Regions from separate parts of the Lactobacillus sp. B4015 genome, predicted to be linked through region 3. Evidence: predicted binding sites of a transcription regulator. Region 3 holds the regulator's gene; each other region holds the start of a gene.

Region 1 (3,218 bases), on a different contig from region 3:
ACTCGACTAAGGTAAACTAACTACTAAAAAACACGCAACTATTAATTGGGCGAGGGAGATAATAATGACTGAATTTACAGCACAATTGCGTTATGCGGCAAAGGATTTGTGGGAAAAAAGCATGGAGCAGCCCTTTGTTAAAGAGCTGCAAAGTGGCCAATTGCCATTGGCTACTTTTCGGTTTTACTTATTGCAAGACAGGTACTATTTAGCTGAATTTAGCAAAATTCACCGGCTAATGGCAAAGAAAACTACTAGTCAAGAAGTGCAACAATTCTTGCTGGCAGGTGCCCAAGATTTGCAAGAATGTGAAATAACGATGCAGCAACATTTTTTAGCGGAATTAAAAGTCACATCTAATGAGATTAAAGAAACTGACGCAGCGCCAACGGCGTACGCCTATGTTAATCATCTGTTTAAAACGCTTGAAAAAGATGGTCTTGCTCCTTGTGTCTGTGCCATTTTGCCTTGCTACTGGCTGTACCAGGAAATTGGTCAAGCATTGGCGCAAACGGGTTCACCGGTTGCACTTTACCAGAAATGGATCGAGACCTATGATAGCGACTGGTATGACGTCAATGTTAGTCGCATGTTAAAGTTGACCAATAACTTAGCTGCGCAAGCTTCAGAACGAGAGCGTGGGCAGATGCAGAAAGCCTTTGTGCGCAGCAGCTATTATGAATGCCGGTTTTGGCAAATGGCGTATGAGCAAGAACAGTGGCAATAGCTTTTCTGACCTAAAGAATTGTTTTAATTAAAAAAGTAATTTTCAAATTTCGGAACTAATTATTTAGTAAAAAGTCTATATAAACAGTCAATACTTTTATAAAACAATTTTGCTTAACATATTATTTTTAAACTCTACAAATGCAAGCTTTGTTTTGATAAATAATGTGTCAAAGATCTTTTGCTTATTTTTTCTTTAAAATTAGTTGATTTCGACTTTTTGTTTTGACGGTTAGTTTCTCTTACCAGGTTGATATTAGTGCAAATGGCGAAACAAATAAAATTAAGCTAATAAAATTATTTAATGCCTCTAAACTCGTAGCATAATTTTTGTTCAATATTTGTAACTGTGATGAATACCCAAGTTTGCAGCCTAGAATAATGAGTAAATCATGTTTAACACCTATCTTAATATTTTTAACACTGCTATTTAGGGATTGCTAAATTAAACAATTAAACTGTGGTTTGTGCTTAAATCAACATTTTTTGCTTAAATTTTACCCTTTTTCCTAACGAGAAATATATCTCAAATATTAAAATTATATATTCTACTTTTTCTAAAAAATTACTTGCACTTTCATAAAATTCGATTGAAAAGCAATCTTTAATTGAATTTTATAATCAAAATTACTTGTTTAAATTTTTGTAAACCATATTAAAATGTAAGCGGTTATGTGATATAAGTAACATAGTAAAATAGCGAAGCTTAGTATTTTAGAATGAAGAGGTTATTACCATGAAAATCAAAGCAGCCGTTTTAAATAGATCAGATTCTGATTTGAACTTGGAAGAGGTTGTCCTAGATGACCCTAAAAGTAATGAGGTTTTAATAAAGACTGTTGCATCAGGCATATGTCATAGTGATATTGAATTTCAAAATGGTGGGTTTCCAATTCAAATGCCAGTTATTTTGGGCCATGAAGGAGCCGGAATTATTGAAAAGGTTGGAAGAAATGTAACTGATTTCAAAAAAGGCGATCACGTTGTAGTTGGCTTTGCATATGATGGAAATTGTCGATTCTGTAGAAATGGCCTGCCAGGATCATGTGTTAACTTTAACAAATTAAATACTAGTGGTGGACCAATGCTGGATGGTACCTATCGTCTGCATAAGCAGGACGGGCAAGATATAGGTGTATTTTTTGGTCAATCTTCTTTTGGGGACCATATTGTTGCCAATGTAAACAATTTGGTCAAGGTACCGAATGACTTGGATTTACGCTTAGCTGGACCTTTAGGATGTGGCTATATGACAGGAGCCGGTACAGTTCTTAATGCTATAAAACCTGAAGTCAACTCTAACTTAGCCGTTTTAGGAACCGGTTCTGTAGGTTTAGCTGCAATTATGGGTGCTGCTGTTTCTAATTGTAAACATGTAATCGCAATAGACAAGAACAATATGAGACTAAAAATTTCTAGAGATTTTGGGGCTACTGAAACTATTAATAATACTCAGGAAAACATAATTGATAAAATTAATGAGATTGTAGGTAGCGAAGGTTTGAACTATGTTATTGACACTACTGGTGAACCTGAAGTAATGAAACAAGGTTTGACTGCGCTAACGATAAAGGGACAATTTGCAGTTGTTGCGATGGGAACAAAAACTATTAAAGAGCTTAGTCCGATGATAGACATTCTAGCGGCATCAAAGAGTATTTCTGGCATTATTGAAGGCGACTCGGTTCCACAAGAATTTATTCCTGAAATGATTGATTTGTACCATGCAGGTAGGTTTCCAATTGACAAAATTGTTAAATTTTACAAACCAGAGGAGATTAATCAAGCTATTAAAGCCTCTGTGGAAGGCAGTACGATTAAACCAATTATTGTATTTGATAATCAATATAAATAAAGCATTTGCTTAAGGAGAATTAGCGATGGTAAAAGATGGCTTATATCAAAAAACAGCACCAGGACATAATGGAGATATTAAGGTGTCCGTATCTTTAAGTAGCGGAAAAATTACTGACATAGAGGTAATTGAGCATCAGGAAACGGCACTTCTATCTGATAATGCACTTAATTTAATTCCACAAAAAATACTTGAAAACCAATCAACTGAAGTTGATGCAGTTACAGGAGCAACATTTACTTCTCAGGGAATAACTAGCGCCGTCAGAAAGGCACTAATTGAAGCAGGAGCAAAAAGTACCGAATTTGCAAATCATGAAAAAATTGTCCAAAAGGACCATCAGATTGCGACTGATGTAATCGTTTTTGGTACTGGTCTTGCAGGTTTAGATGCTGCAATTACAGCCAAAGAAAATGGTGCGGATGTTGTTTTAATTGAAAAAACTGGCCGCTTAGGTGGAAATTCAGTGGTTTCCGGTGGATTTATGTATGCAACTGGTAGCAAATTTAATAGGGATCAAGATAATGACCCTGATAATTTAATTCATTTTTACGAAGACTTTGCCAAAAAAGATGGTGGAAAAGTTAATCATGATCTAATTAAAGTGATCGCTAAAAATTCAGGAGCGGCCGTTGAT
Region 2 (3,218 bases), on a different contig from region 3:
TCAGGTGCGTGATAACCTGCATTAATTCCCAGAATTCCTAATGAGCCTGCTTCTGAAATGGCAGCAATCAGTTTACCGTTGGTTAGCGTGTGAATAGGCTTTTGGATAATTGGTAAATTAACCCCTAATAATTGACATAATTTATTCATCTGAAGATGTTGAACCCCCCTTCAATCAATTAGACCAGAATATTATCAACCATTTCTTGAATTTCTTTTTTACGGCTTTTAATAAAATCGAGAAAATCAATGATTTCTGGTGAAAAGTTCTGGTTGGAATCATAGACCAAGTATACTTGGCGTGTATTTTTAGGTAAATCGAGCTTAATCATGTGAATATTAAAACCACTAAGGTAAATCGTTTTGGCCACTACACCGACGATGTCATTTGTAAGAACCTGACCAGCAATAGCCAATTCATCATGTAAACGATTAGTAATGTGTAAATCTGATGCGGTAGCTAATAAGGCATTAGTAATATCCTTGCCAATTTGGATTTTTTTTGAATACGTAATAATCGATTCACCCTGGAGCTCTTCTGGAGTCATTTCCGTAATTTTGGCTAGTTCGTTTTCTTGAGAAACAATGGCAATAATTTCCTCAGTATAAAGTGGAACATAAGTAAAGTCACTAAATTCGGGCACATATGAGCAGATTCCAATATCATACCAGCCGTTTTTAATACCTTCACAAATTTGATAAGAAGGGTTGTCGTGATAAATAAAGTGAGGTGCAATACTGCTTTCTTGTTGATATTGTTTGGTCAAGTTAGGAAGCAAGATACCAATCGCGGTAGGGATGCCGGCAATATGAATGTTACCTTTGTCTTGACTAATTTTTTGTTCAATTTTCTTTTTACCATGGTCAAGAGTAGCCAGAGATTTAGTGACCGTATCGTAAAAAATACGTCCATAGTTGGTTAATTGAACGTAGCGGCCATTATGCTTAAATAGTTTGCAATGCAATTCTTTTTCTAGTTGTTTGATTGATACTGAAAGAGTGGGCTGACTAATATATAAATTTTCAGCTGCTGTAGTGTATTGTTTTTCTTCTGCCAATTCACGAAAATAGTAAAGTTGATTTAGATTCATGATAGTACCTCAAAAAATATATGATATTCACTACCTAATAATAGATGCTATACCTAATTTAATAAAAACGCTTTCACATTTTTTAATATAATCATTGGAAAAATTAATATTTTAGCTTAATAGTTGAGCCTGTTGTAATTTAGCTGATAAATTTACCAGGCAATTTAAGAAGTCCGCAATAAACTTTGTCATTTTAGCAAAACTTCAGCCAAAATAATGGTAAAAAGTATTTATAAAACTAATAAAAGTAACTTTGTTATCAATTTTACAAAGTCATTTTTTGCCAACATAATACAATTGTCAATTAAGAGTGCTTTCAAAAAACTTCAGAAAGTAAAAAGGAGATTGTATTATGACTGAACAAAAACAATTGCATGTATTACCACCATATGAAGAAACACCAATTATGCACAAGGCTAAGCCGGGTGAGTCAATGACTGACGAAGACTTTGCTAATTACGTTAAAGAAATTAGACATTTGGCCCAAAATGAATTTGATCGTATGACTAACTATATTGAAGAGAATCGTAAATTTCCACAAGACTTTTTCCCAATAGCAATTAAGCATGACTTGTATCGCTTTGCATTGCCAAAACAATACGGAGGTTGGGGTTTGAGTGAAAAACAGATTCTACAAGTACAAGAAGAATTTTCTCGTACTCAAGGTGGTATCAGAATGCACTTGCACCATGCCTCCGACATGAATTGGCGAATTCTTGATAATTTTGGTAGTCAAGAATTAAAAGATAAGTACATGAATAAATTTCAAGATAAATCAATTTATGCCAATTTTGCCTTGACTGAAAAAAGCGGCGGTACGGGTGCTGATTTGCATACCTTGGCTGTTAAAGACGGCGATGACTGGGTAATTAACGGAGAAAAGACGCTGATTTCTCATGCAGATGTAGCTGACTTTACTTATCTAATCGTTGTTACCGATCCTGATAAAGAAGGTGATGAGCGCTTATCTGCATTCTTTGTCCCAACAAATACACCCGGATTTGAAGCTAATGAAATGCCACTGATGATGGGGTGCCGCGGTGCTGGTCATGCCGACTTAAAGTTTACAGATATGCGTGTGCCAGACAAATTTATGTTGGGTAAACGTGGCGAAGGAATGAAAGTTGCAATCTCTTCGCTATCATTATCGCGTGCACATATTGCTGATTCTAACTTGGGAATGGCTCAAAGAATGTTGGAGATGTCGATCGCATACTCTAAAGACCGGGTAACTTTCGGTAAGCCATTATGCAAACGGCAATCAATCATTTTTGAAATTGCCGACATGGGCGCTAAAGTTCATGCACTTAGGCTGATGTTATGGGATTTAGCTAAAGACTACGATGAAGGAAAGGATATTACTAAGAAGGCGTCATTAGCTAAACTTGAAAGTATTAATACTGTTAAGCTGGTTTCTGATTATATGTTAGAGATTTTTGGTGGAATTGGCTACTTCCAAGACAATCCTTATGGCCCAGCTGAACGGTTATACCGCGATTGCCGTGCAATGTGGCTTGAGGAAGGACCACGTTCGGTTCAGCGCTTAACAGCAGGGAGATTACTGATCAACGATGGTGGTCAGACACCAATTACTAGTTTATAAAGAGATATTCTAACTTGGGAGGGCTGAAACTAATAAATTAAACTATTAGCTTCAATCCTCTTTAATTATAACTAATGCGGAGATAAAAAATGGCCGATGAAATATTAAAGGGAATCAGAGTTATTGATTTGACGCAATTTTTGGCTGCACCAACTGTTGGCAGGGTGCTTGGCGAATGGGGTGCTGATGTAATTAAAATAGAAGCTCCCAAAGGAGATGCTGGGCGAACCCAAGGTGCCGTTTTTGGCATGAAATATGAAGATGATGAAAATTTAGGCTTTGATGTTTCCAACATGAATAAGCGCTTTGTCACTTTAAATATGAAGACGCCTGAAGGAATGCAAGCATTCAAAGACTTACTCAAAACGGCTGACGTTTTTCTTACTTCAGTGCGAACCAAAAGTTTAGCACACATGGGAATTACCTGGGAAGAACTGCATCAAGAGTTTCCTAAACTGGTTTTTGCCCAAGACCGTGGTTACGGTGAATTTGGGCCTAAGAAAGATGCAGCGGGTTACGATGCAA
Region 3 (3,218 bases):
ACCAGCACCATCAACAATAGTCGTTGAGTCCTTAGTAACAGTGATGCGACGTGCTTTACCTAATTGATCAATCGTTGTGTCCTTTAATTCAAGACCAAGATCTTCGGTAATAACTGTACCACCAGTAAGAGCGGCAATATCTTGTAATTGTTCTTTACGACGGTCACCAAAGCCTGGGGCCTTAACAGCAACAACGTTGAAAGTACCACGAATCTTGTTCAATACTAAAGTAGGAAGTGCTTCACCAGAAACATCGTCAGCGATAATCAATAATGATTTACCTTGTTGAACAATCTCTTGCAATAATGGCAAGATGTCTTGAATGTTAGAAATCTTCTTGTCAGTAATTAAAACATATGGGTTGTCCAAATCTGCTTCCATCTTGTCGTTGTCAGTTACCATGTATTGTGATAAGTAACCACGATCGAATTGCATACCTTCAACTACTGATAATTCAGTTTCAATACCACGTGAGTCTTCAATTGTGATAACACCATCGTTACCAACTTTTTCCATTGCATCAGCGATTAAGTCACCAACTTCTTTTGAAGCAGATGAAACTGAAGCAACTTGCGCAATTTGATCTTTTGAAGAAACAGTGTGACTTACTTTATGTAATTCATCAACAACAGCCTTGGTAGCTTTTTCAATTCCGCGACGAACACCTACAGGGTTAGCACCAGCAGTTACGTTCTTCATTCCTTCACGGATGATTGCTTGAGTTAACACAACTGCAGTAGTGGTACCGTCACCAGCAATGTCGTTAGTCTTTTGTGCAGCTTCGGCAACTAGCTTAGCACCCATGTTTTCGTAGTGGTCTTTTAATTCAATTGACTTAGCAATGGTAACACCATCGTTAGTAATTTCAGGATTGCCGTAAGATTGCTCTAAGACAACGTTTCTACCTTTAGGACCGATTGTTGCCTTAACAGTATCAGCTAACTTATCAACACCCTTTAATAGGGAACGTCTTGCTTTTTCTGAGAATTTAATATCTTTTGCCATAATTTTCGCTCCTTAATTACTTAACCACTGCCAAAATATCTTTTTCATGAAGGACTAAGAATTTTTCACCTTCGTATTCAACGTTAGTGCCAGAATACTTGTCATATAGAACAACGTCGCCCTTTTCAACTGACATTGGGATCTTGTTGCCGTTTTCTGCATAACTGCCTTCACCGACAGCAACAACTTCACCTTCTGTTGGCTTTTCTTTAGCATTTGAAGCAAGGACGATTCCGCCTACAGTCTTTTCTTCTTCTTCTTTAACTTTTACGATCACGCGATCACCAATTGGTTGTAACACGTTTGTCCCTCCTAATTTTAATTTAAAATCATTTTTGTTATTTGTTAGCACTCTTATTAACCAAGTGCTAACTTACAAATATGATAATACCCCCTTTTAATAAAAAAAGCAAGAAAAAATTAGCACTTTTTTACTTAAAGTGCTAATTTTCTTTAGCCATTGCAGCGGCGGCTTTATATATTTATCTATTCTTATCTTTATCCGAATCAAGGAAATAAATGAGGGTTTGTAATTCAGTCGCCAAGTCAACATTTTGAATTCTAACCCCGGTTGGAGCTGATAACCGAATTGGCGTAAAGTTCATAATGCCCTTAATGCCAGCTTCGACCATGTCATCCGCTGTTTTTTGTGCAGAATCTGACGGCACTGTCAAAATAGCGATGGTGATCTGTTGGTCACTCAGCTGCTTTTGCAATTCACTCATTTCATAAACAGGAACGCCACTCAAAATTTTGCCCGTAATTTTAGGATTAATATCAAAAGCACAGGAAATTCGGATGTTATTGCTTCGTTTGAAGTTATAGTTCAGCAAGGCGTGTCCCAAATTACCTACACCAACTAATGCAACATTAGTTAAAGTATCTTGATTTAAAATCTTTTTAAAAAAGGATAGGAGACTTTTGACATCATAGCCATACCCACGCTTACCCAAAGCACCAAAATATGAAAAATCACGACGGATTGATGCACTATCAACCTGAACTGCTTCTGATAATTCAGTAGATGAAACTTTTTCTTTACCAGCTTCATTCAGGATAATTAGGTAACGATAGTAAAGCGGCAGTCTCTTCGCTGTCGCTGTAGGTATTTTTATTTTTTCCATTTTAAAAAGCCTCCAACTTAATATCACTAGTGAGCTTTTTTGTGAATTCACTCATCAATTAATATTATTTTACCTATAACTTACTGATATTTGCAAATGTTTTTTCACAATCTAACACAATCACAAAACACGATTTTACTGTTAATTAACCCGCTTTACATGGTAATTAAAAAATTATTTGTAAATAACTGAGCAAATACTCGTAATCAATTTACTACTGATGAAAAAATAATTTTACTTAAAAAAGGCTTATTTCTCATGCAATTGCCAGCAGTCTTGCCACATATGCTAAAATAGACTTTAGGTGAAAAATATGATAATTGCACAAGGACACGATTTAGAAAAACAATTTGGTGCCAATACGCTATTCAATCACGTTAATTTCTCGATTGATTCAAATGCAAGAATTGGCCTTGTAGGACCAAATGGAGTTGGTAAAACCACACTCCTAAAAATTATGACGGGTGAAGAAGAAGCTACCCACGGCGAATTTACCATTAATAAAGGGATCGATGTGGGTTATATCGCGCAGGAAAATGGCTTAGATGAAAGTAAGAGCATTTGGGATGAAATGCTGACCGTTTTTGCGCCATTAATTGCAAAAGGACAAAAAATCCGCGACTTGCAACAAGCAATTGCCGAACATCCGGAAGATAAGCAACTTTTAAAACAATATGACCAGTTGCAATTTGATTTTGAACAACAAGGTGGATATACCTATCAGGCGGATATTAAAAGTATTTTGAATGGTTTTAACTTCCCCGAAAAGACTTGGACTAAAATTATTGTTGATCTTTCTGGTGGTGAAAAAACTCGGCTTGCCTTTGTCAAACTGCTTTTACGCAAGCCACCGCTACTTTTACTCGATGAGCCGACCAACTATTTAGATTTAGACACACTTGACTGGCTAGAAGGTTTTCTTAAAACATATTCCGGAGCAATTTTAGTTGTCTCTCACGACCAGTACTTTTTAGATCATCTTGCTAACCAAATTTTTGAATTACAATTTGGCAAACTAACAGCTTTTAAAGGAAACTATTCCGATTATGTTGCCCAGCGAAAGCAACGTGATCAGCAACAAGAAGAAGC
Region 4 (3,218 bases), on a different contig from region 3:
TCCTAACACATAAACATTGCCACCTAGGTCGATGATGGCACTAGTTACTCCTTCTTTTTTTAATACTTTCATTACCTCATCAGAAATAAAACCTTTAGCCATTCCGCCAAGATCTAGCTTCATACCTCGCTTTTTTAGAAAAACAGTTCGTTTTTGATCATTAAATACGACGTTATGATAATTTACTAAGGGTAATTTCTTTTTAATTGTGCTTTCTTTAGGTTTATGAGCATCAGGAAAACCAATTCGCCACAAACTAGTAATAGGGCCAATGGTAAAATCAAATGTACCTGCGGATATTTTACTGTAGTAGTACGCATCCTTGCACATCCTATAAATAGTTGGTGTTACCTTAGTCGACTTAATTCCAGCATTTTGATTGATTTTATCTATTTCACTACCCTTTTGATTAACAGTAGTTTCTTTTGCTAAAGTTTCAATGCGATCGAAACCGGCCTGTAATGCTTGATGTTTATGCTTGTTATATATTTTAATTGTGCAAACGGTACCCATTAAAAATTTAGTATCAGAAATTGGCTGAGTTGTGATCTCGGTTTTCACAGCCTTGGTATTTTTACTTTGAGTTGAGCATGCTGCCAAACTAGTTCCTGCTATTAGTAGTTCTATTACTAATAGTACTTTCAAAACTTGCTTTTTCATCTTAAATCCCTTAACAAAAAAGGAGCGGCTATAATGTCACTCTTTTTTCTAATTAATAATTAAAATTTCTATTCCTGATAAACAATATTATCTACTTTTATAGTCTTAGTGTCACCTTTTTGTGCTGCATTAATTAACTGACTGACGTAGGCAATAAAGGAATTGGAAGATTCAGTTGCTCCTGAAACTACCTGTACTTTTTCAGTATTACCCTTAGACTTTAAGAACTCTTCTTGTAATTTTGGAATATACTCTTTAGGGCCAATATTATTAATTTTCTTCATTTGTTTTTCGTATGAAGAATTTTTGGTTTTAGAAATACCCTTTTTGTTAATTTGATCATATTTAAAACTGCTGATTTTACCCTTTTTAATTACCATTGCAAATACTTGACGGTAATCATGACTGTAATTCTGTTCTTCTAGCTTGTAAGTACCATCTTTCATTTTTTTATCATTATTAATATGAATAGTACCTGTTTTACCTTTTTGTGCGGCTTGAGTTAACTGGTTAACATAGTTCTTTAAAGTCATACTGGAACCGGTTGCCCCTGATACTACCTGAATGGCACTTGAATTAGCACCATTTTTAGCGAATGATTTCCGTAACTCAGGAATATATTCTTTAGGACCTATCTTTTCCTTAGAATATTTCTTCATTTGCTCTTCATATTTATCGTCCTTTGCCTTCGATTTACCATCTTTATTAAAGTAATCATAACTAGTATCAATTACTTTACCATTTTTAACCGTCATTGCCATTTTTAATCGATAGCCATTGGAGAAATTGTCTTCTACCAGTTTATAGTCACCATCTTTTAACTTGCCTCCAGCAACTTGTTTGATGGCTTTTTTCTGAGTAACTTTACTTTCTTTTGGTTTCGAATTCTTGGAAGAATCATTGCTAGCTGTTGTTGAGCAGGCACCTAATAATAAAGCAGATAAAGATAACATAGTTGCACTGTAAATAATCTTGTTTTTTTTCATAAATTTCTCCTTGCTAATAAGATGAACGTATTTGTGTATTACTTCACTTATTAAAATTATAAAATAGGAACTTAGTTAATGCAATAGCAATTTAAAGTTTTAAAAATATTCAGAGTAACAATAAAGAAAGCGTATTACACCAATTAAAAAATATATTTGTGAAATTTAGCACTTTACCCAATATATAAAGTCTAGTATAATTAGAAATATGTACAGTTATTACTTTTGAAAGGGTGCTTAAAGTGGCTGAAATAAATGTTGTTGTGATTGGAGGGGGCTTCGGCGGTCTCTATACGACTAAGCATCTTGCAAAGAAAATGAAAAAACGGCAAGATGTTAAAATTACACTGATTGATAAAAATCCTTATATGACGATGATGACTTCGCTACATGAAGTAGCGGCTAATCGAGTAGAAGCAAAAAGTCTTAAATATGACTTACAGCGTTTATTTTCCCGCAGGAAAAATGTTGATGTTGTAACTGATAATGTTACAAAGATTGATCAGTCTGCCAAAAAAGTTATAGGTGATAATAATGTTTACCCATATGATTATGTTGTGTTAGCTATTGGTTCCCAGCCAAACGACTTTGGGACAACTGGTGTCAAGGAATATGGCTTTACTTTAGGTAATCTAGACGATGCTGAGAGATTACGTGATCATATTGATTTGATGGTACATATGGGATCTAGGGAACGTGATCCCGAAAAGAAAGCACAGTACCTAAACTTCGTTGTTGTTGGTACTGGGTTTACAGGAACAGAAATGGCTGGTGAATTGAATTCATGGCGTGGAGAATTAGCTAAAAAATATAATTTGCAAAAGAATGACATTAAAATCACGATGATGGAAATGGCGCCAACGGTCATGAATATGCTTGATCGACCAGATGCTGATAAGGCAGCACAGTATCTCTTAAAACAGGGAGTTGAAATTAAAACTAACACTGGTGTAGTCGGAGTTCATAAAAATTATGTTGATCTTAAGGATGGCTCTACATTTCCAACGAGAACCTTGATTTGGACTGCTGGCGTTAAAGCAGTTGATACGGCTAAAGATTTTGGTTTTCAAACTGGGAAAGCCGGTCGAATAATCGTTAATGAATATTCACAAATTCCTACTGATTCTCATATATATGTTATTGGTGATGTTGCGTTATATGATGCAGACGATAGTGGACGTGGTGAACCACAAGTAGTCCAAGGAGCTGAATCTGCGGGGAAGTGTGCGCTAAGAAATATTTACAATCAAATTAATGGTGGTGAGCCCGTTAAATTTAAGGGTACATACTCAGGTTTTATGGTATCTTTGGGGCCGGCTTGGGGTGTAGCTTCTTTAGTTAACACGTTTCATTTAAGTGGATTCTTTGCCATTTTGATGAAGGACATTGTTGACATGATTTACTTTATAGCAATTTATTCAGGACATTATCTTTTTCATTATGTAATGGATGAATGGTTCAGAATTAAGCGCCCCACATTGTGGCGTGGCAACCTTAATCGCTATGGGAATGTCTTGTGGACAGTGCCACTAAGAATATACCTTGGCATGATGTGGATAATAGACTGTTGGT

What was found. The regulator Rex, encoded in region 3, represses fermentation and respiration genes when NADH is low (regulators of the CRP and FNR family bind a similar motif). The targets are predictions, from matches to a motif close to TTGTGAANTANTTCACAA.
Region 1: a site for Rex is predicted at 1,399-1,416, ahead of J3U71_RS07355 (NAD(P)-dependent alcohol dehydrogenase). Genes of this name have one in related genera too.
Region 2: a site for Rex is predicted at 1,344-1,361, ahead of J3U71_RS01740 (acyl-CoA dehydrogenase family protein). Genes of this name have one in related genera too.
Region 4: a site for Rex is predicted at 1,678-1,695, ahead of pplA (extracellular electron transfer flavoprotein PplA). Genes of this name have one in related genera too.

The regions. Positions count from the first base shown of each region.
Region 1 is NZ_JAFNOY010000006.1:77,694-80,911, forward strand. It holds gene tenA (thiaminase II) at 65-727, shown strand; gene J3U71_RS07355 (NAD(P)-dependent alcohol dehydrogenase) at 1,463-2,581, shown strand; gene J3U71_RS07360 (FAD-binding protein) at 2,607-3,218, shown strand, end outside.
Region 2 is NZ_JAFNOY010000002.1:5,126-8,343, forward strand. It holds gene J3U71_RS01730 (NAD(P)H-dependent flavin oxidoreductase) at 1-149, opposite strand, end outside; gene J3U71_RS01735 (LysR family transcriptional regulator) at 179-1,090, opposite strand; gene J3U71_RS01740 (acyl-CoA dehydrogenase family protein) at 1,443-2,693, shown strand; gene J3U71_RS01745 (CaiB/BaiF CoA transferase family protein) at 2,783-3,218, shown strand, end outside.
Region 3 is NZ_JAFNOY010000001.1:17,246-20,463, forward strand. It holds gene groL (chaperonin GroEL) at 1-1,005, opposite strand, end outside; gene groES (co-chaperone GroES) at 1,022-1,306, opposite strand; gene J3U71_RS00085 (redox-sensing transcriptional repressor Rex) at 1,488-2,129, opposite strand; gene J3U71_RS00090 (ABC-F family ATP-binding cassette domain-containing protein) at 2,443-3,218, shown strand, end outside.
Region 4 is NZ_JAFNOY010000002.1:134,776-137,993, forward strand. It holds gene J3U71_RS02335 (FAD:protein FMN transferase) at 1-660, opposite strand, end outside; gene pplA (extracellular electron transfer flavoprotein PplA) at 729-1,646, opposite strand; gene J3U71_RS02345 (FAD-dependent oxidoreductase) at 1,889-3,218, shown strand, end outside.